4 regions of the Streptomyces sp. NPDC107581 genome follow, and region 2 is predicted to be linked to each of the others. Evidence: riboswitches for the same ligand, from Rfam matches in the RefSeq annotation. Region 2 holds a riboswitch; each other region holds the start of a gene.
What was found. Region 2 has a riboswitch for cyclic di-AMP ahead of ACZ7P3_RS05560 (M23 family metallopeptidase). Riboswitches for the same ligand answer to the same signal wherever they lie in the genome.

Region 1 (7,320 bases), on a different contig from region 2:
TGGGCCGTGCGAGGAGGGAGACGTACGGCGAGCCGAGCGCGGCGGCCGCGGCGCCCGCGTCGAGGACGTGGTCACCGAGCCGGACGCCGACCCTCCGCTCCGTGCTGCCGGAAGGCGAGAACACGCCATAGGGGAGGTTGTGCGGGCCGAAGGGGTCGCCCTCGGGGACGTCGAAGGGGGGCATGGGGTGCTGCCTCGCTCTCATCCGGGCCATGCATGGCGATGCGTTCCGTGTGCTCGCGCCACACGTTACGGCCGAGGCGCGCGTCTTGGGCAGTGCCGCAAGGGGTGTACGGAAGGTTGCCCGAACAGTGTCTAAAGAGTTCGCAATGTCCGAATAGGTCTTGTCGGAGGCGGCAATTCCGGCTTAGCGTCCTTTGGGGGACACGGACGGGGTGGGTCCGGTCCGTAGGGGGGACACGTGGGGGGACCCGTGGCCGGAAACGCCGTCAGTGTGCCTTTCGAGGCGGACCGTGACGTGCCGGGGCTGATCGTCAAATTCGGCGACTATCCGCTGCACCACGGCGGTGTCGGCGCGATCCGCAGCCTGGGCCGCCTCGGCGTTCCCATGTATGCGATCACCGAGGATCCTTACACTCCCGCGGCCTCCTCCCGCTATCTCAGACGGGCGTTCGTCTGGCCGACGACCGGTGCCGAGGAGCCGGACCACCTGGTCGAGGGCCTGCTGCGCATCGGCCGCCGGATCGGCCGTCCGACCGTTCTGATCCCGACGGACGAGGAGGCGGCCGTCCTGATCGCCGAGCACCAGGACGATCTGGCCGGTCCCTTTCTCTTCCCGCGTGTCGACCCCGCACTGCCCCGCCGGCTGGCCAGCAAGCAGGGCCTGCACGAGCTGTGCGTGGAACACGGCATCGCGAGCCCCTCGGCCGCGTTCCCCGAGTCGTACGACGAGATCGCCGCCTTCGCCGACGCGGCCCGCTTCCCGGTGGTGGCCAAGAACCGGGAGGCGTTCGTGCGGCGCAGACGGCCCGCCGTCAACGGCACCACGAGGATCGCCACCCGTGAGGGCCTGCTCACCCTCGCCCGCGACTGGGGCGAACAGCCCGGCGTGATCCTCCAGGAGTACCTGCCGAGGGAGGAGGCCGAGGACTGGATCGTGCACGCCTGCTTCGACGCCGACTCCAGCCCGCTGGCCCTCTTCACCGGCGTCAAGGTCCGCTCCTGGCCGCCGCACGCGGGTATGACGGCGAACGCGTACGTCGTCGACAACCCGGAACTCGCCGACCTCGCCGCGCGTTTCATCAAACAGATCGGCTTCAGCGGCATCATCGACCTCGACCTGCGCTTCGACCGGCGCGACGGACAGTACAAGCTCCTCGATTTCAACCCGCGCATGGGCGCCCAGTTCCGGCTCTTCGAGAACGAGTCGGGAGTGGACGTCGTCCGCGCCATGCACCTGAACCTGACCGGCCGGCCCGTTCCGGAGGGGGAGCAGCGCGCCGGCCACCGCTACATCGTGGAGAACATCGACCTGCCCGCCCTCCTCGCCTACCGCCGCAGCGGCTATACGACGCCGCACGCGCCGGCGAGGCCGAGCGGGACGGAGCTGGCCTGGCTCGCGGGGGACGACCCGCTGCCGTTCCTCACGATGCTCGCCCGCTTCGTGCGCCCGGGCGCGAAGCACCTCTATCAGCTGTGGCGGACCAACCGCCGAGGCAGCACCACCACCGCCACGAAGTAGGCAAGGCCACCACTGTGGCGCACCGTGTCTCTGGGGAGGGACTTCGTGATTCGACCGGTTGCAGTCATCGGGGCCGGGCCGTACGGCCTGTCCACCGCCGCCCATCTGCGGGCGCGCGGCATCCCCGTCCGCGTCTTCGGCGACCCCATGGTCAGCTGGCGCGAGCACATGCCCGCGGGCATGCTCCTCAAGTCGACCCCCGCCGCCTCCAACCTCGACTGCCCGCAGCCCGGACACACCCTCGCCGACTACTGCGACGCGGCCGGCATCCGCCGGCTGGTCACCGACGAGGACATCATCCCGGCGGAGACCTTCGTCGCCTACGGCGAGTGGTTCCAGCAGAAGCTGCTGCCCGAACTGGAGCGGGTCCGCGTCGTCTCCGTCGACCGGGACAAGAGCGGCGGGTTCGAACTCAAGCTGGACTCGGGAGAGTTGTTCACCGCCCGCGCGGTCGTGGTCGCCACCGGCCTGTCGGGATTCGCCCACTTCCCGGCGGAGCTGGCGGGAGCGGCGGCCGACGGACCCGCACCCACCGGGCCGGTCTCCCACAGCTCCCAGCACCACGACCTCACCCGCTTCGCCGGCAAGGAGCTGATCGTCGTCGGCGCCGGCCAGTCCGCACTGGAGACGGCGGCGCTCGCCGCCGAGGCCGGAGCCCAGGTGCGCGTGGTCTCGCGCGGCCGCGGCCGGGTCGCTTTCGGGGCCCCGCCCTGGGACCAGCCGAAGCTGCGCCCCGAGTCCCCCTTCGGCCGTGCCTGGTCCCTGTGGGCGCTCAGCTACTACCCGCAGCCGTACCGCTTCCTGCCCGCCCGGACCCGCCACTACCTGGTCCGCCGGGTCCTCGGCCCGCTCGGCGCCTGGTGGCTGCGCGACCGCTTCGAGGACAAGGTCCAGGTCCAGGAGGTCGAGCGGGTGCTGGGCGCCGAGGCCCAGGACGGCACCCCGGTCCTCACCGTCCGCACGCACGGCGGACCCGTCGAGCAGCTGCCCGCCGACCACGTCATCGCGGCCACCGGCTACCGGGTGAACATCGCCGCGATGGACTTCCTCGGCCACGAACTGCGCACCCGCCTCGCGGTGAGCAGGGGCGCCCCCAGGCTCGGCGCCGGCTATGTCTCCTCGGTCCCCGGTCTGTACTTCACCGGCCTTCCGGCGGCGTCCTCCTACGGCCCGGTGATGCGCTTCGTCTGCGGCACGGAGTTCGCCTCGCCGCGCCTGGCCCAGCACCTGGCGGCGGCGCACCGCTGAGACCGGCGGGCAGCACATCACCGAACGGGTGACGGTCGTCGTCCAGGCGCCGGATGCGGAAGAGGAGGGCGTGGACGGGGGAGGACGTGGATCCCCGGTCCCCGCCGGCCGGGGAAGACCAACGGCTGCAGCGCCTGTGTGCACGCCGCGCGGTCGGCCCGCGCGGGGCCGGTGCGAGCGAGGAGCGGATCGCGGCCGTCTGCGCCCGGCCCGAGGCGCCCCGGTTCTCCGGGGCCGCGCGGGCGGCGCCGCAGCCGACCGAGCGGGTCACGCGGCGCGCCGACCGCTCCGAGGTGCGGTGCCGCACGCCCTGTGGGCTGAAGCGGCCGGTTGCTTCGGCGAGGCGAGAAGCAGCTCTCCGCGCGGATGCTCACCATCCCGCTCACCGCCAGGCCCGACCGTATCAACACCGCCATCAGGGAGCCCGCAGGCACCACTTGGGGGTGAGAAGCGCACAAGTCGGCGGACAACAGGGTGAGTCGGCGGGGTGCGCTGTCCGTATTCTCTGATCATGGCTGCACCCCCCGCATACGCACTGATCGCCACTGACCTGGACGGGACACTGCTGCGTGGTGACGACACCGTCTCGGACCGGTCGCTCGCCGCGCTCACGAGGGCGGCAGGGGCCGGCGCCCGGCATCTGGTGGTGACGGGCCGCCCGGCCCCCCGGGTGCGGCCCCTGCTGGACGGCCTCGGGTGCACGGGGCTCGCGGTCTGCGGGCAGGGCGCGCAGGTCTACGACGCCGGAGCCGGTCGTCTGCTGTGGTCGGTGCGCCTCGACCGGGAGCTCGCCGAGACCGCGCTCGGCAAGATCGAGGCCGAGGTGGGGCAGGTCTACGCGGCCGTCGACCAGGACGGGGTGGACGGCCTCACGCTGATCGAGCCGGGGTATCTGATGCCGCACCCGACCCTGCCCGCCGTGCGGGTCGGCCGGCGCGACGACCTGTGGTGCGAGCCCATCAGCAAGGTGCTGCTGCGCCATCACGCCCTGTCCGACGACGAGTTGGCGACGATCGCGCGCTCGGTGGTGGGCTCGCTGGCGACGGTCACGATGTCGGGGCCGGGGACCGTGGAACTCCAGCCGTGCGGTGTCACCAAGGCGACGGGGCTGGCGCTGGCGGCCGACCACCTGGGGATCGCCGCCGGCCGGGCCCTGGCCTTCGGCGACATGCCCAATGACATCCCCATGTTCGACTGGGCCGCGCACGGTGTCGCCATGGCCAATGCCCACCCGGAACTCAAGGCGGTCGCCGACGAGGTCACCCTGTCGAACGAGGACGACGGCATTGCCGTCGTCCTCGAAAGACTGTTCCCGACCGACTGACCGGGATATCAGTAGGGCCCGCCGCGGACGCTCGTCAGTAGGCGCCGTTGACGTTGTCGATCGACCCGTAGCGCGCGGCCGCGTAGTTGCAGGCGGCGGTGATGTTCGCGACCGGGTCGTAGATGTCGAAGGACGTTCCGGCCACGTGGTAGGTGTTGAACGTCGGGTCGATGACCTGGAGCAGGCCCTTGGACGGGATGCCCTTGGCGGCGTTGGAGTCCCAGAGGTTGATGGCGTTCGGGTTGCCCGAGGACTCGCGGATGATGTTGCGGTGGATGCCGTTGTAGGTGCCCGGGATCTTCTTCTCGGCCATGATCGCGAGCGACTCGTGGATCCAGCCGTCGAGGTTGTTCGGGTACCCGGCGAGCGTGGTGGACGGCGTGGTGGCCGTGGGGGTGGCTGCGGAGGCGTCGGCCGCGCCGATGAGCGGCAGGGCGAGGACCGCGGCGCCGGTGCCGGCGACGGTGAGCGTGCGGATGAGGCGGTTGGTGCGAATGCGGAGGTGCTGAGCGGCAGCAGGCATGGCGATGTCCTCTCCGTCGCCTACGAGGTGAGCTGTCGGGTTCGGGCGCGGGGAGTTGCCCGGCCGGACCTCCGGGGAGGCCTGGCTTCACCCCTAGCCGTTCCGGTGACGACATGTGCGTCTGCAACATGTGCCGCCCGGTCCAGCGGCTTACCTGGGTCCCCCGCTCCTGCCGTACGAATGAGTTCGTCGATGGGTGGTGTCAGACGCGGCAGGATTCGGCGTTCGCCTGACAGGCCCGGAAGCTATGCGAGAGCACATGTCCGGAACAAGTAGTGGATTCACACAACGTGCCAGTTGACCTTGGTCTGTCCCGTATGGGGTACTTGATCCTTTGCTGTTGCCAACGCTCAACTGGCCGGTGCCGCAAGGGGGAACGGTGGTGGTGCCGGGTGGCTGGATATGTCGGCCCGCGTGACCCAACTCACGAAATAGCAAACTGCATCAAATAGGACATGAGGGATTAGAGGGATTAGCTGACTGTGACACGGAAGGAGTAATTTGCTCACGGCCCGGTTCGCGACAAATCGGACGAGTTCCTGTTAAGTCAATGCATGTCTGTCGTTATCAGATGATCAAGAACATACCGGCCGTGATCCGATACCGCCCGGGCTGGACCGGTGGGCGCTATCGGTGATCGAAACAGGACCGGATACGCTGACTTGAGTGATGGCAGCGACCTATCGACAAACCGTGTAACCGCCAGCAGACACCAGCAGACAGGAGACCCCTCGTGACCGTCGTCGGGCCGTTCGGGCTGAGCGTGCGGGACCAGGCTCTGGAAGCCGATGTCCAGGCCGGATTGGCGGCTGTCGAGGAAGGCTTGCTCGAAGCCACCAAGAGCGAGGTCCCGTTCATCACGGGGGCCGCGCAGCACCTCGTACGGGCCGGTGGGAAGCGGTTCCGGCCGCTGCTCGTGATGCTCGCGGCACAGTTCGGCGATCCGTACGCGCCGGGCGTCGTACCGTCTGCCGTCGTCGTGGAGCTGACCCATCTGGCCACGCTGTACCACGACGACGTCATGGACGAGGCGGCCGTGCGGCGCGGTGTGGACAGCGCCAACACGCGCTGGGGCAACTCCGTCGCGGTCCTGACCGGCGACTTCCTCTTCGCCCGTGCCTCCCAGATCCTCGCCGACCTCGGCCCCGAGGCGGTCCGGGTGCAGGCCCTCGCGTTCGAGCGGCTGGTCACCGGGCAGATCCTGGAGACCGCGGGTCCCTCGGACGGCCGCGACCCGGTCGAGCACTATCTGGACGTGCTCGGCGGCAAGACGGGATCGCTGGTGGCGGTCTCCTGCCGGTTCGGCGCGATGATGTCCGGCGCCGACGAGACGGTCGTCGACGTGCTCACCCAGTACGGCGAGCGGCTCGGGGTCGCCTTCCAGCTCGCCGACGACGTCCTGGACATCGCCTCCGACTCGCGCGAGTCCGGCAAGACCCCGGGAACCGACCTGCGCGAGGGCATCCCGACGCTGCCCGTGCTCCGGCTGCGCGAGCGCGCCGCACGCCTCGGCCTGCCCGAGGACCTCGCCCTGTGCGAGCTGCTGGACTCCGACCTCAGCGACGACGCCCGGCTCGCCGAGGCGCTCACCGCCCTGCGGGCGCACCCCGCGCTGGAGCAGGCCCGCCGGGACACCGTCCGGTACGCGGAGGAGGCGCGGTCCGTGCTGGCCCCGCTGCCGGAGTGCGACTCCAAGGCGGCGCTGATCGAGCTGTGCGACGCGGTGGTGCACCGGGCCGGCTAGGCCTGTCGAACGGAACGGGCCAGGCTCGTCGGTCGGAACAGGTCAGGCCGGTCGGGCGCATCGGGCGAGGCCGGTCGGGCGCATCGGGCGAGGCCGGTCGGTTGGATCGGGCCAGGCCGGTTGCGTGCATCGGGCAAGGCCGGTCGGGCGGATCAAGACGGGATCGCGGGGGCTGCCCGCGGTGAGTGCGAGGGCGGTGTCTCCCACCGGACCCCTACGGGTCGGGGGAGGTGCCGCCCTCGCTTGTCATACCGCAGGCGTACACGGAGTTGCCTCCGAGGTCTGACGCTTCCGCGCGGCCGATTTGGTCAGATGGAAACCACGGAAATCACCACTCCTCACCGATTCGGGTGAGAATGGCGGCTCAGGTGGACCAGAGTGAGGACAGCCGCCGCCGACGACGGAGGTAAGGCACAGATGGCACCGTACGAATCCGACGACGCAGCGGGCGCCACGCCGGACGAGGACCTGCGCTCGGGCCGCCGCAAGGCCGCCCGGTACGTGGTCCCGGTCGCGGTGGTGGGGGTGGCGGCGGCCACGATCGGGCTGGTCCCGGCGCTTGCCGACTCCGGTGACCCCGACCTGCCCAGGATCACCGCCCAGCAGCTCATCGAGAAGATCGCCAAGTCGGACGTGCAGCAGCTGTCCGGCACGGTGAAGGTCAGCACCGACCTCGGCCTGCCGGACCTCGGCGGCCTGGAGAGCAGCCTGGCCTCGGGGGCTGCCCAGGGCGGCGGTGACGGCTCCTCCGCGGACCCGAAGTCCAAGCTCACCGAGCT
Region 2 (7,320 bases):
CGCAGGGCCTGATGATGTTCGTACTTGAGCGGATCTGTTGGCACCTGTGAGGTCTCGATGGCGGACATCGCCCAGAACGGTCGCACGTGGCTCCTGTCGGGGCCCACCAGCAGCTATGCGCTGCATCTCACCGATGCCGACGAACTGCTGCACCTCCACTGGGGACCGCGGATCACGCCGGCCGACGCCGAGGCCTTGGCGGTGAGTCCGCTGCCCGCCTACTGGCCCTTCGAGTCCCCGCTCGACGGCCGCGAGGAGTACCCCGTCGAGGGCGGCCCCCGCTTCGTCCGCCCGGCCCTGTCCGTGCGCACCGAGGAGCGGCGCGGCACCGAATGGCGTTTCGTGGCCGGCGACACCGCAGGCGACGCCGGCGACGAGGAACTGCGGCTGCGCTTCGACGACGACGGGATCGCCGTCACCCTGCACTACCGGATGCGCGAGGACGTCGTGGAGCGCTGGGTGACCGTGGAGAACGGCGGGCACGCGCGCGTGGAGCTGCTGCGTGCCGACGCCGCCACCTGGACCCTGCCCGACCGCGAGGACTGGCGGCTGTCCCAGCTGCACGGCCGCTGGGCCGCCGAGTCCCTGCTCGCGACCGCCCCCCTCGCCCGCGGCGAGACGGTCATCGGCAGCCGCCGCGGCCACACCGGGCACCAGCACCTGCCCTGGGTGGCACTGGACACCGACGCCACCGAGGAGCGCGGCGAGGTCTACGGCTGTGCGCTCGGCTGGTCCGGCTCCTGGCGGATCGCGGTCGCCCAACTCCCCGACGCGCGCGTGCAGATCACCGGCGGCGCCGGCCACGACGACTCGGGTCTGCTGCTCCTGCAGCCGGGGGAGTCGTACACCACCCCCGTCTTCGCGGGCCTGTGGAGCGACGGCGGCTTCGGCGGGGCCAGCCGCGCCTGGCACGCCTACCAGCGGGTGCATGTCGTCCCGGGCGCGGAGCAGGACCGGCCGGTGCTGTTCAACTCCTGGGAGGCGACCAACTTCGACATCTCCGAGGAGCAGCAGGCCGCCCTCGCGCGGCGGGCCGCCGGGATCGGCGTCGAGCTGTTCGTCGTGGACGACGGCTGGTTCGGCGCCCGCACCAGCGACCACGCCGGACTCGGCGACTGGACACCCAACCCCGACCGCTTCCCGCGCGGCCTCAAGCCCCTCGCCGACCGGGTGCACGAGCTCGGCATGCAGTTCGGCATCTGGGTCGAGCCCGAGATGGTCAACCCGGACAGCGACCTCTACCGCGCCCACCCCGACTGGGTGCAGTACCGACCGGGACGGAAGCGGACGGAATTTCGCCACCAGCTCGTCCTCAATCTCGCCCGCGAGGACGTCCAGGAGTATCTCTGGGAGCAGCTGGACACCCTTCTGTCCAGCGCCCCGATCGACTATGTGAAGTGGGACTTCAACCGCTGCTTCACCGACGCCGGCTGGCCCGGGGAGCCGTACCCGCAGCGCCTGTGGGTCGACCACGTCCGCGCCCTGTACGCCCTGCTGGACCGGCTGCGCGCCGCCCACCCCCAGGTGGCCTTCGAGTCCTGCTCGGGCGGCGGCGGCAGGATCGACCTCGGCGTGCTCGGCCGTACCGACCAGGTGTGGACCTCCGACAACACCGACCCGCTCGACCGGCTCGCCATCCAGCACGGATTCAGTCAGATCCATCCCGCGCGGGTCATGGCGGCCTGGGTCACCGACAGCCCGAACACACAGCTCAACGGGCGGGCCAGCTCGCTGCGGTTCCGCTTCGTCAGCTCGATGGCCGGGGTGCTCGGAGTCGGCGGCGACCTCACCGAGTGGGCCGCGGAGGAACTGGCCGAGGCCCGGGAGTGGGTGGCTCTCTACAAGGAGATCCGCCCGGTCGTCCAGCGCGGCGACCTCTACCGGCTGCGGCCCCCGGCGGGCGGCCTGAGCGCCGTCCAGTACGTCCTCGGGGGCGAGACCGTGGTCCTCGCCTGCCTCCAGGCGCAGCATTACGGCGAACCGGTACCGGCGGTGCGGCTGCGCGGTCTCGACCCGACCGCATCGTATGAATGTCGTGAAACGGGAGAAATCCACCGCGGGGCCGTTCTCCTGCACCACGGGCTGCGCACCGGACTGCGGGGCGACCTGGATGCGACGGCTCTCCGGCTGCGCCGCATCTGAATCGTCTGTCCGAATTGATGCTTTCATTCCAACTCGGTCTGGAATGGGAAGGTGTGGCGAGTCGGCGCGTGAGGAGCGTCATATCCGTGACCGTGTGTCGCGGGTCATGTCCACGTAATTCTCATGTGTGTGCGGGAAATTGAAAGAGGACTGGAAAGGGGAATTCACGGAGGGTGACCGGGAATTCCCGAATTCGATCAGCTGGGACGGGGACGCCGGGAACCAGCTGCTTGTCCGGGTGCGTCCTGCTCGCTTACGTTCGCCATCAATCCGGACGGAACGCCGAATCCTGCCGCCGCCCGGAGTCCCCACACCCATGACCCGTGCACGGCAGGAGCGGGGGACCCACCAGGTACGACAGCCTGTCCCGGTCTCCGCGACAGGCTTGGGGTGCAGCCGCGCACCGCGCGGCCGGACAGCTCCAGTCCGAACCCGACAGCTCACCTCGCAGGCGCCGGAGAGGAATGCTCCATGCCCGCGAAGGGTAAGCACCGACGCCCGAAGACCCGGCGTTTCACCCGCTCGATCGCCGTCGCCGGAACCGGTGGCGCCGCGCTGGCTCTGCCGCTCATGGGGGCCGCCGGAGCGCACGCGGCGACCTCGCAGTCCGTTTCCGGAAAGGCCGTGCAGTCCCTTCCGAACGTGGAAAAGGCGGCCGCGAAGTCGGCCGGCGCGCAGCAGAATTCGGGCGTACGCGTCTACACGGTGAAGTCCGGCGACTGGCTCGCGAAGATCGCCGACGAGCAGAACGTCGGCGGCGGCTGGCACCGGCTCTACGCGGACAACCGGCAGGCCGTCGGTGAGAACCCCTCACTGATCCACCCGGGTCTGAAGCTGTCGCTCGGCGGGAAGGCCGCCCCGGCCCACGCCGAGCCCGCACGGCCCTCGCGGACGCCGCAGCCCCCGAAGTCCACGCAGACTCCGCAGCCTTCGGGCTACGGCTCGCAGGCCCCCGGGTCCGACGCCTCCGCGCACCCGTCCCAGGCCGGCCGGACCTCCGGGCCCGCCGCCACCCCCGACACCGGTTACACCCTTCCGGTCACCGGCGCCACCGTCGGCACCGGCTACCACGTGGCCGGCAGCATGTGGTCCAGCGGCTACCACACGGGCGTCGACTTCGTCGTCCCGACCGGCACCCCCGTCAAGGCCGTCGCCGCCGGCACCGTCGTCTCCGCCGGGTGGGGCGGCGCCTACGGCAACCAGGTCGTCATCAAGCTGAACGACGGCTACTACGCCCAGTACGCCCACCTCTCCCAGCTCTCCGTCTCGGCCGGCCAGACCGTGACCGAGGGCCAGCAGCTGGGCCTGTCCGGTGCAACCGGCAACGTGACCGGCCCGCACCTGCACTTCGAGATCCGCACCACGCCGAACTACGGCTCGGACGTGGACCCGGTCGGCTACCTCCGCTCGCACGGCGTCGCTGTCGGCTGAGCCACCGGCGACTCCCGCACCACCACCTGCCTGACACGCAGCCGAAGGCCGGACCCGGTCCCCGGGTCCGGCCTTCGGTGTCGCATACGCTCGGCTCGGACCGTCAACGCCTGTGACCAGGGCCTTATTCCAGGGTTGGCCGACTATTTAGAAGTGTCTTATCTCACCGTTCGTCAACCCCGTATTACGGTCGCGTAGGTCACATCCGAAGGTGAATCATGGTCCGACGTGGCAGACGATTCGAAGAGTGACAACACATCAGTGATCGGGTCGTACGTGGCGGTGGGGGACAGCTTCACCGAGGGCGTCGGCGACCCCGGGCCCGACGGGGCATTCGTCGGCTGGGCCGACCGGTTCGCGGTACTGCTCGCCGACCGGAGACCCGAGGGCGACTTCGTGTACACGAACCTGGCGGTGCGCGGAAAGCTGCTCGACCAGATCGTGGCCGACCAGCTCCCGAAGGCCGCCGAACTGGCCCCGGACCTGGTTTCCTTCTGCGCGGGCGGCAACGACATCATCCGGCCCGGCACCGACCCGGACGAGGTGGCCGAGCGCTTCGAGCGGGCCGTGGCCCAGCTCACCGAGGCGGTCGGCACCGTGCTGGTGACGACCGGCTTCGACACCCGTGGCGTCCCCTTGCTCAAGCATCTGCGCGGCAAGATCGCCACCTACAACGGGCACGTGCGCGCCATCGCCGACCGGTACGGCTGTCCCGTGCTCGACCTGTGGTCCCTCAAGTCCGTTCAGGACCGCAGGGCCTGGGACGACGACCGGCTGCACCTCTCGCCCGAGGGGCACACGCGCGTAGCGCTCAGGGCGGGCCAGGCCCTGGGCCTGCAGATCCCGGCCGACCCGGAGCAGTCCTGGCCGCCGCTCCCGGTCCGGGGCACCCTGGAGATCCGCCGTGACGACGTCCACTGGGCCCGCGAGTACCTCGTGCCGTGGATCGGCCGCCGGCTGCGCGGCGAGTCCTCCGGGGACCATGTGACGGCGAAGGGCACCCTGTCGCCGGACGACATCAAGATGCGGATCGCATCGGTGGCCTGAGGGCCCGCACGCGTGCCCCGTACCGCAGGCTCAGCGGTGCGGGGCACACGGGTGCGCCCACCCCGGTCCACGCACCGCCCGGATCTGCACACCGCCCCGGCACGCTGACCGCCTCGGCACGCTGACCGGTCCGGCAGGCTGAACGCCTCGGCAGGCTCACCGAGCCGGCAGGCCGACCGGCCCGGCACGCTGACCGCCCCGGCAGGCTCACCGCCCTGGTGCGGTCGACGCCTCCCGCTCCAGACCGAGTTCCCGGGCCAGGGCGTCGTCCACCCATACCTGCGCCCGCGCGCGCGGCACCGCGCCCGGATACGACGTCAGCTGCACGGCCAGCCCGTCCAGGAGCGCGGTCAGCCGCAGGGCCGCCCCCACCGGGTCGGCGCAGACGAACTCGCCCGCTGCCACGCCCTCCGCGATGACCTCGGTGATCGCCGCCTTCCACTGCTTGTCGAGGTCCCGGGTGACCTCCCGCAGGGCGGGTTCGCGCAGCGCGACCGCCCAGCCCTCGATCCACAGCCGCCAGCCCTTGGCCTGGCCCGTGGGCGCGTACCAGCGCACGGCCGCCCGCATCCGGCGCAGTGCGGACGTCCGCCGGCCCAGCAGCCCCCGCAGATGCGCCAGGTCGTCCTCGGCCGCGTGGGCGAACGCGGCGGCGACCAGCTTCTCCTTCGTCGAGAAGTGGTACAGAACCAGGGCGTTGCTCACACCGAGGGCGGAGGCCACGTCGGCGATCCTGACCGCCGCCACGCCCCGCGCCTCGATCTGCTCGATGGCCGCCCGCAGCAGCTCTTCCCGCCGCTGCGCCACACTCAACCGCACTCTCGCCACGCGGTCACCCTATTCCGTCGGTGCGGGCGGTCCGAACGGATCTGCCTCCCATGGCCGGTTAGCACCCCCGCCTGAGCCGGTGCGCAGCCGCCGTCACCGGTACCGCCCGGAGCGGTCGGCGGGAGCAGTCGCCGTCACCGGTACCGCTCGGAGCGGTCGGCGGGAGCAGTCGCCGTAACCGGTACCGCTCGGAGCGGTCGGCGGGAGCAGTCGCCGTCACCGGTACCGCTCAAAACGGCCGACGAGAGCGGCCGCCGTCACCGGTACCGCTCAAAACGGCCGACGAGAGCGGCCGCCGTCACCGGTACCGCTCAAAACGGCCGACGAGAGCGGCCCCCGTCACCGGTACCACCCGAAGCGGTCGGCGATCACCGGCAGGCGGTCCGTCACCAGGGCGTGGGCGGCGGTGCGCGGGGTCGTCCCGTCGGTCTCCGCGCGGGCGAGCACCAGATCGATCAGGGCGCGCATCGAGCGGCGGATGTGCGCGAACGCCTCGGCCGCATCCGGACCGATGTCGCCGAACAGGGTCCACCACCACCATGCGTTCGTCCCGGAGTTGACCACCACGTCCGGCAGGACGGTGACCCCGCGCGCGGCGAGCAGCTCCTCCGCCTCGGGCCGGACCGGCATGTTCGCGGCCTCGACGATCCAGCGGGCGGTGATCCGCTCCTGGTTGGCGGTGTCGATCGCGTACGACACCGCCGCGGGCACCAGCACCTCCGCCCCGGCGGACAGCCAGGCGTCGCCGGGCAGTTCACGGTCGCCGGGGCGCAGGGCCGCGCGGTCGACGGTGCCGTAGGCGTCCCGGGTGGCCAGCAGGGCCTCGATGTCGAGTCCGGCCGGGTTGGCGACGGTGCCCTTGATGTCCGCGACGGCCACCACGGTGAGCCCTGCGCGCGCGAGGAAGCGCGCCGTGGCCCCGCCCATCGTGCCCAGCCCCTGGACGGCGACCCGGGTGCCCGGGTACGGCACCGACGCCCGGTCCAGGGCCGCGAGCACCGACTCCGCGACCCCGCAGCCGCCGGCCAGTTCGTCCAGGCCGATGCCGTCCACCTCGACCGCGAAGGCGTCCGCGAGCCGTCTGCGGGCGGCCGTCTCGTCGTCCAGCAGCGGATAGACGGCCTGGATCGAGGAGACCAGCCCCGCCTCGGCCGCCGCGCGGTCCACCAGGTCCTGGGTGAGGCCCAGATCCTCCCCGGTGGTCCAGAAGCTCTCGATGTGGGGCTTCATGGCGCGCAGGTAGCGCACCAGCAGCTCGTACGCCTGCGGGTCCTGCGGATCGCAGTCGATCCCGCCCTTGGCTCCACCGAGGGGGACGTAGCGGCCGTCCGGGTCGTAGTGCAGGGCCTCCTTCATCGTCATGCCGCGGGCGAGTCCGGCGACCTCCTGAAGGGTGCAGCCGGCCCGCATGCGCAGTCCGCCGCTGGCCACACCGCGCACCAGCCGGTCGACGACCAGGAAGCCCTGCCGGCCGGTGACGTGGTCGGTCCAGACGAGCGACATCAGGGGGGCGGTCATGGGTGCCTCCAGGGGCCACGCACAGGGTGGTCGGACGGGTAGCCGGGTGGCTCTACTGAACGGTGAGTCAGTATCCGGAGTTGCTCGGGGTGCTGTCAACGCGCAAGGGGAACGTGCGTGCGAGTATGGCGGGTGCCCGTCGGTCCGGGGGGCGGGGCCTCTTCCACGGGGACTCCGCAGGGGGCGCTCCGCCCAGACCCCTGCCCGTGACCGGCTTGTCGGAGGGGCCGACCATAATGGAGGACCCCAGCGACTCCATCTGGAGGTACCGTGACCGGTCTGCGTTCCCTGAGCTCCGGGCTCCGCGCGCTTCAGCCCGAGGCCTTCGGCGCGGAACCGAGCGGTGAGCGCCTC
Region 3 (7,320 bases), on a different contig from region 2:
AAGCTCATCCACCGTCATCCGCATGTCTTCGGCGACGAGAAGGCCGAGACACCGGAGGACGTCAAGGAGCACTGGCTGCGCACCAAGGCCGAGGAGAAGCAGCGCACTTCGGTCACCGAGGGCGTCCCCCTCGGCCAGCCCAGCCTCGCCCTGGCCGCCAAGCTCGCCTCCCGCGCCCGCACGGCCGGGCTGGACGTGCCCCTGCCGCAGGGCGAGGGCGTCGGTTACGAACTGCTGGCGCTGGCCGTCCGGGCCGAGGCACAGGGAGCGGACCCGGAAGCGGCGCTGCGGGCGGCGGCGCGGACGTACCGGGATGCGATCAGGACGACCGAAGGAGCGCCCGGAGCGGAGGGGGAGAGCGAGGCGGTCCTCACCGAGAAGCCGGATACCGTCAAGGAGTGACCGACCAGCCCCGCCTTCCGACGGCTCCCGACCTCTTCACCTGGGAGTTCGCCACCGACCCCTACCCCGCCTACGCCTGGCTCCGCGAGCACGCCCCCGTGCATCGGACACGGCTGCCCAGCGGGGTCGAGGCCTGGCTGGTCACGCGGTACGCGGATGCCAAGCAGGCCCTCGCCGACCAGCGGCTGAGCAAGAATCCCGCGCATCACGACGAGCCCGCGCACGCCAAGGGGAAGACCGGCATCCCCGGTGAGCGCAAGGCCGAGCTGATGACGCACCTGCTCAACATCGACCCGCCGGACCACACCCGGCTGCGCCGGCTGGTCAGCAAGGCGTTCACGCCCCGCCGCGTCGCCGAGTTCGCGTCCCGGGTGCAGGAGCTGACCGACCACCTCATCGACGGGTTCGCGGGCACGGGCTCCGCCGACCTGATCCACGAGTTCGCCTTCCCGCTGCCCATCTACGCCATCTGCGACATGCTCGGCGTCCCGCGCGAGGACCAGGACGACTTCCGGGACTGGGCGGGCATGATGATCCGGCACGGGGGAGGACCGAGGGGCGGGGTGGCGCGGTCCGTCAAGAAGATGCGGGGCTATCTCGGCGACCTCATCCACCGCAAGCGCGAGGCCCTGCCCGCGGAGCCCGCCCCGGGCGAAGACCTGATCTCCGGCCTCATCCGCGCCTCGGACCACGGCGAGCACCTCACCGAGAACGAGGCCGCCGCCATGGCCTTCATCCTTCTCTTCGCCGGCTTCGAGACGACCGTCAACCTCATCGGCAACGGCACCTACGCCCTGCTCACCCACCCCGAGCAGCGGCGCCGGCTGCAGACGTCCCTGGCCGCCGGGGAGAGGGACCTCCTGGAGACCGGTGTCGAGGAACTCCTGCGGTACGACGGGCCCGTGGAGCTGGCCACCTGGCGGTTCGCCACCCGGCCGCTCAGCATCGGCGGGCAGGACATCGCCGCCGGGGACCCGGTGCTCGTCGTCCTCGCCGCCGCGGACCGCGACCCCGGCCGGTTCGCCGACCCCGACGTGCTGGACCTGTCCCGCCGGGACAACCAGCACCTCGGCTACGGCCACGGCATCCACTACTGCCTCGGTGCCCCCCTCGCCCGGCTGGAGGGCCAGACCGCTCTCGCCACCCTGCTCACCCGCCTGCCCGACCTGCGGCTCGCGGCCGATCCGGCCGAGCTGCGCTGGCGCGGCGGACTCATCATGCGCGGCCTGCGCACGCTTCCCGTGGAGTTCACGCCCGCGCCATGAGCGCGTCCGCCCGGGCGCACAGGAACACGTCCGCCCGGGCGCGCACGGCAGACGTCAATTCTGTGATCTTCACGTGATCTGTGCGGCATTAACTTGTGACAAGTGATCGTCTGCCTATACGTTCACCCATCAGCGCGGCGCCCAGCTTCATCCGCCGCGCCCCTCCGTTGTCGCACGAAAGGCTTCCGCATGCTCTCCGGGAACGGTCGTCACCGTCGCCCCCGTCAGGCTCCGGCTCTCCTCGTCGCGGCCGGAGTGACCGGCTCCGCCATCGCCATCCCGCTCCTCGGCGCCGCGAGCGCCAACGCGGCCGACGGCACCACGTGGGACAAGGTGGCCGAGTGCGAGAGCGGAGGTTCCTGGAGCGCGGCCACCGGCAACGGGTACTACGGCGGCCTGCAGATCTCCCAGGACGACTGGAACAGGTACGGCGGCTCGCAGTACGCCTACAGCGCCGACCAGGCCAGCCGCTCGCAGCAGATCGCCGTCGCCGAGAAGATCCTCGCCGACCAGGGCACCACTCCCTGGGCCACCTGCGCCCTGCTCTCCGGTCTGACCTCGAACTCCGGCTCCGTGGACGTCGACACGGGTGTCGGCGGCTCGGGCTCGTCGGACCAGGACGCGTCGGGCTCCGGTGACTCCTCCGGGTCCAAGGACTCGTCCGGCTCCGCCGGTGATTCCGACTCGTCCGACCTGCCGGATTCATCGTCTTCGTCACCTTCGTCGGACTCGTCGGACTCCTCCTCCGAGACGACCGCCAAGCCGTCCTCGGGCGGGGACACGGACTCCGGCAAGGGTCAGGGTAAGAACGAGGACAAGGTGGACAGTAAGGGCAACACCGCTGAAACCCCCAAGTCCGACAAATCCACCTCGCCCGGTTCCGGGGGCGCGCAGGGGAGCGGGTCGGCCACCACGGATCCCGCTACGGAGGATTCGGACAATTCCCAGCAGACCGGCGGCTCTTGGAGCCTGGTGGACACCGGCGCCCTCACCAGTGGCGGACGCCACCGTGGCGGCAGTGCGGATGAAAACATGACAAACGGTCAGGATGCCACCTCGTCGGGCCGCCACGCCTCCCGTGATGCGGGCACCTACACCGTCCGCGAGGGCGACACCCTCGTCTCCATCGCCGACTCCCTTGGTGTCGACGGCGGATGGCACGCGCTCTACGCCGGGAACAAGAAGGTCATCGGCACCGACCCGAACGACATCACCCCCGGTCAGGCCCTGGATGTCACTGCGGAAAAGGGTGCAAAGTAGCGGGAGTTGACGCCCCGCTTCACGCCTAATGTCCGTTTTGGCGAAAGTGTGGGATGAGTCTCAGAAGCCCTGATCGTCTTTGAAATTCCGCCGTGGGCATGTCTACGGTCAAGGCCGCTCGTCACCACGAGCCCCGGCAGTCGCAACGCCGAATCCTGCCAGCGGTTGCCCGGGAACAGTCGTCGCGTCATGCGCCGTAGGCAGGAGCGGGGGACCCAAGGTAAGTGCCGGGCCCAGCAGTTGAAGCTGGATCCGGCTTGGGGTGAAGCCGTGCCTCTCCAGGAGGTGCGGCCGGGCAACTCAACCGGCCCGAACCCGACAGCTCACCTCGCAGGCGTCGGTGAGGGGATCGATCCATGCTGTTTTCCGGCAAGGGCAAGCACCGTCGTCCGTCCAAGGCCACTCGCGTCATCGCGCTGGCCGGTGTCACCGGTGCCGCTGTCGCCGCCCCGCTGATGGCGGCCGGCAACGCCTCCGCCGCCACCACCTCCGAGTGGGACGCGGTCGCCCAGTGCGAGTCCGGCGGCAACTGGTCCATCAACACCGGCAACGGCTACTACGGCGGCGTGCAGTTCTCCGCCTCCACCTGGGCCGCCTACGGCGGTACGCAGTACGCCGCGCAGGCCAACCAGGCCACCAAGGCGCAGCAGATCGCCGTCGCCGAGAAGGTCCTCGCCGCCCAGGGCAAGGGCGCCTGGCCGGTCTGCGGCACGGGCCTGTCCAGCACCCCCAACAACGGTCCGGCCCCCACCACCGAGTCCAAGACCACCGGGTCGAAGACCGCTGCGCCGAAGACCACCGCGCCGAGCACCACCACCCGCTCCACCGACCCGCAGGCCGCCTCCCGCTCCGCCGAGCGCCCGGCCGCGAGCAAGACCGTCACCACCCCGGCCGGCAAGAAGGTCAAGAAGGGCGACGGCGAGTACAAGGTCGCCACGGGTGACACCCTCAGCTCCATCGCCGAGAAGCACGGTGTCAAGGGCGGCTGGAACAAGCTGTTCCAGCTGAACAAGGACATCGTCGAGGACGCCGACCTCATCTACCCGGGCCAGCAGCTGCACCTGAAGTGACACCTGGCTCCCACCCGGACCACAGCGCCCTCACAAGGCCGGCCCCCACTCTGAAGGCCTCGTGAGGGTCATCCCCCCGTCCCCACGGGCTCCCCGCCCCGGCGCGTGTTCCCCCGTACGCGCCGGGGCGGGGTTGTTTGTTCCCCCGCCCGGCCGCCCCGCCCGGCCGCCCCGCCCGGCCGCCCCGCCCGGCCGCCCTGCCCGGCCGCCCCGCTCCGTGTCCCCGCCCCGTTTCCCCAGTCTTCGGCCGGGCCTCATCCGGACGTCCCTTTGTTCCGTGCGTAAACAATGGGTACGGTCTCCCTGTCCACGGGCGGTCGGTCGACGGTCGGCGCCCCCGGGACGGTTAGGCTCTAGTCGCAAGGCACACCAGCCCGCACAACCAGCGTCACATCCACGAAGGAGATGCTCGTGCCGTCCATCGACGTCGTCGTAGCCCGGGAAATCCTGGACTCCCGAGGCAACCCCACGGTCGAGGTCGAGGTCGGCCTCGACGACGGCAGCACGGGTCGTGCCGCCGTTCCGTCCGGCGCCTCCACCGGTGCCTTCGAGGCCATCGAGCTGCGCGACGGTGACCCGAACCGCTACCAGGGCAAGGGCGTGGAGAAGGCCGTCCTCGCCGTCATCGAGCAGATCGGCCCCGAGCTGGTCGGCTACGACGCCACCGAGCAGCGCCTGATCGACCAGGCCATGTTCGACCTGGACGCCACCGACAACAAGGGTTCCCTCGGCGCCAACGCCATCCTCGGCGTCTCCCTCGCCGTCGCCCACGCCGCCTCCGAGGCCAGCGACCTCCCGCTCTTCCGCTACCTGGGCGGCCCCAACGCGCACCTGCTGCCGGTGCCGATGATGAACATCCTGAACGGCGGCTCGCACGCCGACTCCAACGTGGACATCCAGGAGTTCATGATCGCCCCGATCGGCGCGGAGTCCTTCTCCGAGGCCCTGCGCTGGGGCACCGAGGTCTACCACACCCTCAAGAAGGTGCTGAAGGGCCGCGGCCTGTCCACCGGCCTCGGCGACGAGGGCGGCTTCGCCCCGAACCTCGGCTCGAACCGCGAGGCCCTCGACCTCATCCTCGAGGCCATCAAGGAAGCCGGTTACGCCCCCGGCGAGCAGATCGCCCTGGCGCTCGACGTCGCCGCCTCCGAGTTCTACAAGGACGGCACGTACCTCTTCGAGGGCAAGGAGCGCTCCGCCGCCGAGATGACGGAGTACTACGAGGAGCTGGTGGCGGCCTACCCGCTGGTCTCCATCGAGGACCCGCTGTTCGAGGACGACTGGGCCGGCTGGAAGGTCATCACCGACAAGCTCGGCGACAAGGTCCAGCTGGTCGGCGACGACCTGTTCGTCACCAACCCCGAGCGCCTCGCCCGCGGCATCGAGGAGGGCACCGCCAACGCCCTGCTCGTCAAGGTGAACCAGATCGGCTCGCTGACCGAGACCCTGGACGCCGTCGAGCTGGCCCAGCGCAGCGGCTTCAAGTGCATGATGTCCCACCGCTCCGGCGAGACCGAGGACGTCACCATCGCCGACCTCGCCGTCGCCACCAACTGCGGCCAGATCAAGACCGGCGCCCCGGCCCGCTCCGAGCGCGTCGCCAAGTACAACCAGCTGCTGCGCATCGAGGAGATCCTCGACGACGCCGCGGTGTACGCCGGCCGCAGCGCGTTCCCGCGCTTCAAGGGCTGAGCGTCCCCCGCACGTCCGCCCGGCGGACCGTCGGGCGCGGCAAGGGCTGACCCGCACAGGGGCATGACCCAGCCAGTCGTACGTACGTCCCCGTACTCGGTCCCGTACCGTGTGCGGGGACGTACGCACGTGAAAGGGGAGGCGGAGAGCCAGATGGCCGTGAAGGACCGGGACCGTTTCTCCACCGCGACCAGGCTCAGGCTGCTCGGCGAGCAGACGGCGGCCCGGGTCTACCGCTCCCAGACCAAGCGGCAGGCCCGCCGCTCCCGGCTCACCGGGCGCGCCGCGCTGCTCGCGCTGGTGCTGTGCTCGCTGATCGTCGCCCTCGCCTATCCGATGCGGCAGTACGTGTCCCAGCGCGCCGAGATCGCCGACGTACAGCGGCAGCAGCGGCAGGCCCGCCAGCGCGTCGAGCAGCTGCGCGACCTCAAGGCGCGCTGGCAGGACGACGCCTATGCCGAGCAGCAGATCCGGCGCCGGCTGCACTATGTGATGCCCGGTGAGACCGGGTACGTCGTGATCGACCCGGGCGCGGCCAAGCAGTCCCGCGCCGGTCTCGGGGCCGCCCACCGGCCCTGGTACGCGAACGTCTGGGACGGGGTCGACAAGTCCGATGCCTCCGACCAGTGAACCGACAGAAAGACAGCTGAAGACAGTCATGGAAACGCCTCCGCCGCCCACTCCGCGCACCGAGCCGACCGACGCGGACGTCGAGGCCTTCAAGCAGCAGCTCGGCCGTCCGCCGCGCGGGCTGCGGGCGATCGCGCACCGGTGCCCGTGCGGGCAGCCGGACGTCGTGGAGACCGCCCCGAGGCTTCCGGACGGCACGCCCTTCCCCACGACGTACTACCTGACGTGCCCGCGTGCCGCCTCGGCGATCGGCACGCTGGAGGCGAACGGCGTCATGAAGGAGATGTCCGACCGGCTGCAGAGCGACCCCGAGCTGGCCGCCGCCTACCGGGCCGCGCACGAGGACTACATCCGGCGCCGGGACGAGATCGACGTCCTGGAGGGCTTCCCGAGCGCGGGCGGCATGCCCGACCGTGTGAAGTGCCTGCACGTCCTCGTCGCCCACTCGCTGGCCGCGGGACCGGGCGTGAACCCCCTCGGCGACGAGGCGATCGCCATGCTGCCCGAGTGGTGGGCCAAGGGGCCGTGTGTCGTGCCGGGCGCCGCCGCGGAGTGACCGCCGGGCACCCGTCGTCCCGCAGGGTCCGGCTCCCCGGACCCCCGGCCCCGTCCATCCTCCACCCGGCCCCGCCGGCCGGAACGCCGAAGAGAAGGATCTGCCCATGACCCGCGTCGCCGCCATCGACTGCGGTACGAACTCCATCCGTCTGCTGGTCGCGGACGCGGACCCGGAGACGGGTGAACTCGTCGACCTGGACCGCCGGATGACGATCGTGCGGCTCGGCCAGGGCGTCGACCGCACCGGCCGGCTCGCCCCGGAGGCGCTGGAGCGGACCTTCGCCGCCTGCCGCGAGTACGCCGGGATCATCAAGGAGCACGGCGCCGAGAAGCTCCGCTTCGTCGCCACCTCCGCCTCCCGGGACGCGCAGAACCGCGAGGACTTCGTGCGCGGCGTCCTCGACATCCTCGGCGTCGAGCCCGAGGTCATCACCGGCGACCAG
Region 4 (7,320 bases), on a different contig from region 2:
AGCGAGCGCAACTGCTCGGCCTTGTCGGGGTTGTTGGACAGCAGGTCCAGCTCGCCGATGCCGAGGGCCCGCAGCATCTGTGCGGCTGCCGTGTAGTCGCGGGCGTCCTCCGGGAGGCCGAGCGCGGCGTTCGCCTCGTAGGTGTCGAGGCCCTGGTCCTGGAGGGCGTAGGCGTCGAGCTTGTTGTACAGGCCGATGCCGCGCCCTTCCTGACGCAGGTAGAGCAGGACGCCCCCGCGGTCGGCGATGCGCTCGACCGCCTCGCGCAGCTGGGGACCGCAGTCGCAGCGTGCCGAGCCGAAGACGTCCCCGGTCAGGCACTCGGAGTGCAGGCGCACCAGGGGTGTGGGGCCGGGGTCGCCGAGGACGACGGCGATGTGCTCCTGGCCGTCGGCGAGGCCGTGGAAGGTGACGAGTTCGGCGTCGACGCGGTAGCCGTCGGCGAAGCGCAGCGGTACCCGGACGCGGGCGCGCTGCGTGGCGGCGGGGGTGTCGGGCATGCGGGTCCCTCCGGGACGGTTGCTTCAGATTTGAAACAGTGGATCGCGAGCGACCCTACCCCATGCTTAAAAGTTAAAGCAACGGGTTTCCCGTGTGACCCCGTGTGACCCCGTGCGCCTCGGGAGCTCTCCGTAGGGACTGTGCCGCAGAGGCTGTCGGCCCGGCCGGGACCGCGCCTCAGGGGTTCTCGGCCCGGGACTGTGCCGCAGAGGCTGTGGACCCGGGGCTGCGCCACAGAGGCTGTGCCGGCCCGGGGCTGTGCCTCAGGGGTTCTCGGGCCGGGACGACGAACAGGACGAACGGCGTCGCCAGGGGACGTCGCCCGCCCCGGCCTCGGCGCCGTCCCCCTGCAGCCCGTGGGTGATCCCCGTGCAGATCTCCTCCAGCTGCCGCACCTGCTCCGGCGTGAGCCGGTCGAAGAGGGTCGCGCGGACCGTCTCCACGTGCCCGGGTGCCGTGCGCTCCAGCACGGCCGTCCCCGCGTCGGTCAGCACCGCGAGGCTGCTGCGCTTGTCCCAGGGGCAGTTCTCGCGCCGGACCATCCCGTCCCTCTCCAGCCTGGTCACCGCGTACGTCAGCCTGCTGCGGGTGATCTTCAGCTTCTCGGCGAGGTCGGTCATGCGCAGCCGCCGGTCGGGCGCCTCGGAGAGGTTGGCCAGCACGGAGTAGAACAGGTGGGGCATGCCGGCCTCCTGCTGGAGCTGCCGGTCGATCGCGTCCTCCAGGAGCTGGGAGGCGGCGATGTAGGCGCGCCAGGCGCGCTGCTCCTCGGGGGTGAGCCAGCGGGTCGTCATGCCGCCAGTGTAAGTTTGTTTCAAACTTGAACCAAGACCGACAGTCCTCCGCCTTCGCCAGGGAGACCGCGCCGATGCCGTACCCGTACGTCCTGCTGTCCGCCGCCGTCTCCCTCGACGGCTACCTGGACGACACCGGTCCCGAACGGCTCCTGCTGTCCAGCCCGGCCGACTTCGACCGGGTCGACGAGGTGCGGGCCTCGGTCGACGCCATCCTGATCGGCGCCGGCACCATCCGCGCCGACAACCCGCGCCTGCTGGTGAACTCCCCCGAGCGCCGCGCGGCCCGGGTGGCCGACGGCAGGGCCGCGTACCCGCTGAAGGTCACCGTCACCGCCACCGGCGACCTCGACCCGGCCGCGAACTTCTGGCACACGGGCGGCGAGAAGCTCGTGTACACGACCGACCGGGGCGCCGAGCGGGCCTCCCGCGCCCTCGGCCGGACCGCCGAGGTGGTCTCCCTCGGCCCCGCCCTCGACTGGCGCGCGCTGCTGGAGCACCTGCACGACGTGCGCGGCGTGCGGCGCCTGATGGTCGAGGGCGGCGGAACCGTCCACACCCAGCTGCTCCACCAGGGCCTCGCCGACGAACTCCAGCTGGTCCTCGCCCCGCTGTTCGTCGGCGACCCGGCGGCACCGCGCCTGTTCGGCCCGGGGGCGTACCAGGGCGGCCGGCTCCGGCTCACCGGGACCCGCCGCATCGAGGACGTCGTCCTCATGCACTACGAGCCCACCGCCCCCGGCACCGGCCCCCTGCCCGTCGCCGCCGACCGCCACTGGCTGCGCACCGCCTGCGACCTGGCCGCCCTGTGCCCGCCCTCCGGGACGGCCTTCAGCGTCGGCGCGGTGGTGGTCGCCGCCGACGGCACCGAGCTGGCGCGCGGCCACTCGCGCGAGGGCGGCGACCCCGTGGTCCACGCGGAGGAGGCGGCCCTCGCCAAGCTCGACCCCGCGGACCCGCGCCTGGCCGGCGCCACGGTCTACAGCAGCCTCGAACCCTGCTCCCGCCGCGCCTCCCGCCCCGCACCCTGCGCCGAGCTGATCCTGCGGGCGGGGGTGCGCCGGGTGGTCACGGCCTGGCGGGAGCCGGACACGTTCGTGACGGCGGCCGACGGGACCGGGGTGCTGACGAGTGCGGGCGTGGAGGTCGTACTGCTGCCGGAGCAGGAGGGACGGGCCAAGGCGCCGAACGCGCATTTGCTGTCCTGAGCGCGGCGGATGCCGTCCTGGGCGCGGCGAACGGGCCGGGGCGCCGAAGGCGTATGTGCTGCCCTGGGCGGCGCCGCGGATCAACCCGTGTGCTCGGCACCCTGAACATGGAGTACAGTAGAGACACAACGACGCGGGGTGGAGCAGCTCGGTAGCTCGCTGGGCTCATAACCCAGAGGTCGCAGGTTCAAATCCTGTCCCCGCTACTGAAGGCTCAGGGCCGGAATCCAGCAATGGATTCCGGCCCTGAGTGTTTTCCCGAGCTTTCCGGTGTGGCCCCGTGTTTCCCCCGGCCGTTCCCGCAGCGCGGCCTTCCCGGATTACCAAGTGGTGTACATCACAGTCGGTCATCCGCTCGGTCCACAGCAGTCGCCCGCCGTTTTTCCTCCCGCCACGCTGGGCGTACGTCAAGAACACGGGAGACGAGCAGTGCGCCCTGGTGAGGTGGAGGAGGAGAGCCCGTATGCCAGGGCAGGCGGCAGGCTCCCCGGAGACCCCGTCCCGGACCCCGGTCCGGGCGGACGTCCCGCGCCCCGCCCGCCGGCACGGCGCCGCGGCCGCCGCCCGACCCCGCGCACCCTGGCCCGCGCCCTGCCCGCACTGCTGATCGGCGGCGGGATCCTGTACGACTTCCTCACCCCGCGCGCCTTCACCGCAGTCCCCTTCTTCACCGCCGCCCCGCTGATCGCCGCGCCGCTGTCCTCGCTGCGCACCACGGTGCTCACGGGCCTCGCCGCCCTGGCCGCCACCGTCGCCGTACACGCCCGGTACGGCCTGCACCCGGACGCGAGCACCTTCACCGAGGTGTTCACGGTGGCCACGGTCGCCGTGCTGGCCGCCGCCATCAACCAGGTCGTGCGCCTGGGCGACCAGCGGCTGGCCTCCGCCCGGGAGATCGCCGAGGCCGCCCAGCGGGCCGTGCTGCCCGAACCTGCCGCCCGCATCGCCGGCTTCGACATCGCGGCCCGCTACGAGGCCGCCCAGCAGGACGCCTTCATCGGCGGCGACCTGTACGCGGTGCAGGACAGCCCCTACGGCGTACGGCTGGTCGTCGGGGACGTGCGCGGCAAGGGCATCGGGGCGGTCGCCGCCGTCGCCGTGGTGATCGGGGCGTTCCGGGAGGCCGCCGAGCAGGAGGCCACGCTGGAGGCGGTGGCCGAGCGGCTGGAGCGGGCCCTGGCCCGTGAGGGCACGCGGCGGGAGGGGCTCGACGCCTTCGAGGGCTTCACGACCGCCGTCCTCGCCGAACTCCCGCACGGCGAAGGGGTCGTACGGATCGTCAACCGCGGCCATCCGCCGCCGCTCCTGCTGCACGACGACGGCACCCTGCGCGTCCTGGACGGGTATGAGCCCGCGCTGCCGCTCGGCATGAGCGACCTGGGCCGGTGGCCCGACCGTGCGATCGAGTACGGCTTCCCGGAGGGCGCCGTCCTGCTGCTCCACACCGACGGTCTGTCCGAGGCCCGCGACGCCCACGGCCGCTTCTACGATCCCGCCCGGCGGCTCGCCGGGCGCCGCTGCCTCGACCCGGGTGCCCTGCTGGGGCGGCTGGCCGTGGAGGTGCGCCGGCACTCCGGGGGCGGGATGACGGACGACATGGCGCTGCTGGCCGTACGAAGGCCCTGAGCGCAGTCACCGACGGTGAGCGGACGGAAGCCCTCCGCATAACATCTGAGTCACCATCAAAACGTCTGTCACTCCTGAACATCGGTCAACTAGTCCGTTTTCCACCGGTCGTAGCCCGTACGTCCTGGTCGAAGAACGTTAATGATCAAGCCGAACGGCTTGGAATCTCACAGGTGGGTCTATTAACGTTCGATAACGCAGCGCGGTCGTCCCAGCCGTCACCCGAGACGGCTCCGTGCGCACGCGCCGAATCCTGCAAGGGAACCGGGGAACCACCACCTTGGGGTGAATCACGCGGATGCCGTCGTGAACTGCTTGAGTCCACGACCGGTATACGCGCGTAGGAGACCTTCCTGCTCCGAACCCGTCAGCTAACCCGGTAGGCGGAGGAAGGAAAGGAGTACGCCCGCGTGGCGTCCAACCGGCCTGCCCCAGAAGCCCCGTTCGTCCCGGCTCAGCGCGAGACCGAGTCCTTCGGCTACGGCGACCACCGCACCGAAGAGGGCCCCTGGGAGGAGTGGAATCCCACCGAGGACTCCATCCGCCCCGTACGCGGCCGGCACCGCGTCGCCAAGCAGCGCGGCGGCGGACTCGCCCGCAGCTCCACCGTGCTCGGCGTCGGCGTCATAGCCGCCGTCGGCGCGGGCGGCATGGCCAGCGCCCACACCGGCAAGCCGCCGGTGTCCCTCTCCATGCCCGACCTGCCCTCCGTCGGCTCGCTGTTCGACGACTCCTCCGCCTCCGACGCACACAAGGCCACCACGGCCTCGCTCAGCCACGTCGGCACGGCCTCCGCCGACAGCGACGAGGACGGCAACGCGGGCGAGGCCCTGCGCAACCGGATCATGGCGCAGGCCGAGCAGCAGCAGAGCAAGGCCGACAGCAAGGCCACCGCGGCCGTCCTCGCCGCCGCCGAGAAGCAGACCGCCGACGCGGCCGCCAAGGCGGAGAAGGCAGCCGCCGCCAAGGCCGCCGACGCCAAGGAGAAGGCGCAGGCCGACGCCAAGAAGAAGGCCGAGGAGGAGCGCCTGGCCGAGCTGGCCAAGCAGTACACCCTGCCGGTCGTCTCGTACACGATCACCGGCACCTTCGGCCAGCCCGGCTCGATGTGGTCCTCCGGCTACCACACCGGCCTGGACTTCGCCGCACCCACGGGCACCCTCATCAAGGCCATCCACGGCGGCACCATCACCGAGGCGGGCTGGGCCGGCGCCTACGGCTACCGCACCATCCTCACCCTGGACGACGGCACCGAGCTGTGGTTCTGCCACCAGTCCTCGATCAACGTCAAGGTCGGCCAGAAGGTCGGCACCGGCGATGTGATCGGCCGCGTCGGCGCCACCGGCAACGTCACCGGCCCGCACGTCCACCTGGAGGTCCACCCGGGCGGCCAGCCCACCGGCATCGACCCGATGGCGTGGCTGCACGGCAAGGGCCTCACCCCCTGACCGACGGCGCCCCGCGCCCCACCGTCCCCTCATCCGGTCCCCGGCAGCCCTGACGTCAAGGCTGCCGGTCGCGCGCCCACACGTCGTCCGCAGCGACCGCTCACACGCCGTTCGCAGCGATCGCTCACACGTCGTCCGCAGCGATCGCTCACACGTCGTCCGCAGTGACCGCTCATACATCGTTCGCGGCAGTCGAGGAATGTGCGGGGCGGACGTGATCGTTGATCGGGGCATGACCCGCTCCCATGCCTCTCTGCGCCCACTGGGCTCCTCCGACCTCCAGGTCTTCCCGCTGGCCCTCGGCGGCAACGTCTTCGGCTGGACCGCGGACGAGGAGGCCTCCTTCGCCGTCCTCGACGCCTACACCGCCGCCGGCGGCAACTTCATCGACACCGCCGACACCTACTCGGCGTGGGCCGAGGGCAACAAGGGCGGCGAGTCCGAGACGATCATCGGCAAGTGGATCAAGGCCCGCGGCAACCGCTCCGACGTCGTCGTCGCCACCAAGGTCAGCCAGCACCCGGAGTACCGGGGCCTGTCCGCGGCGAACATCAAGGCCGCCGCCGACGCCTCCCTGCGCCGCCTGGGCACCGACCACATCGACCTCTACTACACCCACTACGACAAGCCCGAGGTCCCGGTCGAGGAGATCATCGGAGCCCTCGACGAGCTGGTGAAGGCGGGCAAGGTCCGGCACATCGCCGCCTCCAACATCACCCCCGAGCGGCTCCAGGCCTCCCTGGACTTCTCCGAGCGCGAGGGCCTGGCCCGGTACGTCGCCCTCCAGCCGCACTACAACCTGGTCTCCCGCGAGACCTACGAGGGCCCGCTCCAGGACCTCGCCGCCCGAGAGGGCCTCGCGGCCGTCCCCTACTACGCCCTCGCCTCCGGCTTCCTCACCGGCAAGTACCGCCCCGGTGCGACGGTCGACAGCGCCCGCGCCGGCTCGGCCGCCAGGCACCTCGGATCCGAACGAGGCCGGCGGGTCCTCGCGGTGCTGGACGAGATCGCCGCCGCCCACGGGGCCCCCGTGGCCACGGTCGCCCTCGCCTGGCTGGCCGCCCGGCCCACGGTGGCGGCACCGATCGCCTCGGCACGGACACCGGAACAGCTTCCGGCCCTGCTGGGCGTGGCCGAGCTGCGGCTGACCGAGGAAGAAGAGAAGAGGCTGACCGAGGCATCGGCCTGACCGCAGCCCCCTCAGCACGGGTGCGGGCCCGCCCCGCTCCTCACCGCCCCCGGTCGCTTGCGGCAGCCGCTGGTCCAGCCCGCTGGTCCAGCCGCAACGGCGATCGGCCACCGCGGAGCGTTCCGGCGGTGCCGTGCTGGCTGTCCGTAGCCGATCCGGTTACGACCGATACGGGTTGTACGCGGGATGGGGCGCCGCCGGACAGCCGTACCAGTAGGCCGCCGGTGCCCCGTACGGCGGCTGGGCCGGCGCGGTGGCCCGTGCCGCGTGATCGAGCGCCGGCCGGGCCACCTCCCGGCGCCTCCACAGCTCGCCGAGCAGTTCCCGTTCCCGTACGGCGAAGTCGGCTCCGGCCCGCCCGCGCCGCGCCCGCTGCCGCAGGAACGCCAGCGAGGTGGCGTACGCCTCGTACTGCGCCACCGTCCGCGCCGCGGGCCGCCCCCCGAAGTGCCGGCGCGCATGGTTCCGGGCCATCCGCCGCGCCCGCATCGACCCGAGCACGAACGGCTCGGCCGGCCCCAGCCACCCGGCGTACACATACGCGGGCAGCTCCT

Region 1: another riboswitch for cyclic di-AMP. It lies ahead of ACZ7P3_RS20545 (transglycosylase SLT domain-containing protein); the one in region 2 lies ahead of ACZ7P3_RS05560 (M23 family metallopeptidase).
Region 3: another riboswitch for cyclic di-AMP. It lies ahead of ACZ7P3_RS27055 (transglycosylase family protein); the one in region 2 lies ahead of ACZ7P3_RS05560 (M23 family metallopeptidase).
Region 4: another riboswitch for cyclic di-AMP. It lies ahead of ACZ7P3_RS03925 (M23 family metallopeptidase); the one in region 2 lies ahead of ACZ7P3_RS05560 (M23 family metallopeptidase).

The regions. Positions count from the first base shown of each region.
Region 1 covers NZ_JBVKBH010000007.1:354,015-361,334, reverse strand. The annotation lists gene fahA (fumarylacetoacetase) at 1-184, opposite strand, end outside; gene ACZ7P3_RS20560 (carboxylate--amine ligase) at 455-1,702, shown strand; gene ACZ7P3_RS20555 (FAD-dependent oxidoreductase) at 1,748-2,950, shown strand; gene ACZ7P3_RS20550 (HAD family hydrolase) at 3,462-4,274, shown strand; gene ACZ7P3_RS20545 (transglycosylase SLT domain-containing protein) at 4,309-4,797, opposite strand; cyclic di-AMP (ydaO/yuaA leader) riboswitch at 4,802-4,999, opposite strand; gene ACZ7P3_RS20540 (polyprenyl synthetase family protein) at 5,531-6,541, shown strand; gene ACZ7P3_RS20535 (LolA family protein) at 6,959-7,320, shown strand, end outside.
Region 2 covers NZ_JBVKBH010000002.1:447,265-454,584, reverse strand. The annotation lists gene ACZ7P3_RS05565 (alpha-galactosidase) at 58-2,142, shown strand; cyclic di-AMP (ydaO/yuaA leader) riboswitch at 2,444-2,611, shown strand; gene ACZ7P3_RS05560 (M23 family metallopeptidase) at 2,614-3,573, shown strand; gene ACZ7P3_RS05555 (SGNH/GDSL hydrolase family protein) at 3,835-4,620, shown strand; gene ACZ7P3_RS05550 (TetR/AcrR family transcriptional regulator) at 4,828-5,448, opposite strand; gene ACZ7P3_RS05545 (glutamate dehydrogenase) at 5,788-6,966, opposite strand; gene ACZ7P3_RS05540 (MBL fold metallo-hydrolase) at 7,237-7,320, shown strand, end outside.
Region 3 covers NZ_JBVKBH010000011.1:103,134-110,453, reverse strand. The annotation lists gene ACZ7P3_RS27070 (nucleoside triphosphate pyrophosphohydrolase) at 1-402, shown strand, start outside; gene ACZ7P3_RS27065 (cytochrome P450 family protein) at 399-1,667, shown strand; gene ACZ7P3_RS27060 (transglycosylase family protein) at 1,857-2,927, shown strand; cyclic di-AMP (ydaO/yuaA leader) riboswitch at 3,110-3,279, shown strand; gene ACZ7P3_RS27055 (transglycosylase family protein) at 3,284-3,997, shown strand; gene eno (phosphopyruvate hydratase) at 4,403-5,689, shown strand; gene ACZ7P3_RS27045 (FtsB family cell division protein) at 5,843-6,319, shown strand; gene ACZ7P3_RS27040 (DUF501 domain-containing protein) at 6,348-6,875, shown strand; gene ACZ7P3_RS27035 (Ppx/GppA phosphatase family protein) at 6,982-7,320, shown strand, end outside.
Region 4 covers NZ_JBVKBH010000001.1:835,878-843,197, forward strand. The annotation lists gene ACZ7P3_RS03900 (GTP cyclohydrolase II) at 1-500, opposite strand, end outside; gene ACZ7P3_RS03905 (MarR family winged helix-turn-helix transcriptional regulator) at 765-1,295, opposite strand; gene ACZ7P3_RS03910 (dihydrofolate reductase family protein) at 1,370-2,503, shown strand; tRNA gene ACZ7P3_RS03915 (tRNA-Met) at 2,636-2,709, shown strand; gene ACZ7P3_RS03920 (PP2C family protein-serine/threonine phosphatase) at 2,933-4,129, shown strand; cyclic di-AMP (ydaO/yuaA leader) riboswitch at 4,364-4,530, shown strand; gene ACZ7P3_RS03925 (M23 family metallopeptidase) at 4,540-5,577, shown strand; gene ACZ7P3_RS03930 (aldo/keto reductase) at 5,810-6,766, shown strand; gene ACZ7P3_RS03935 (PrsW family intramembrane metalloprotease) at 6,926-7,320, opposite strand, start outside.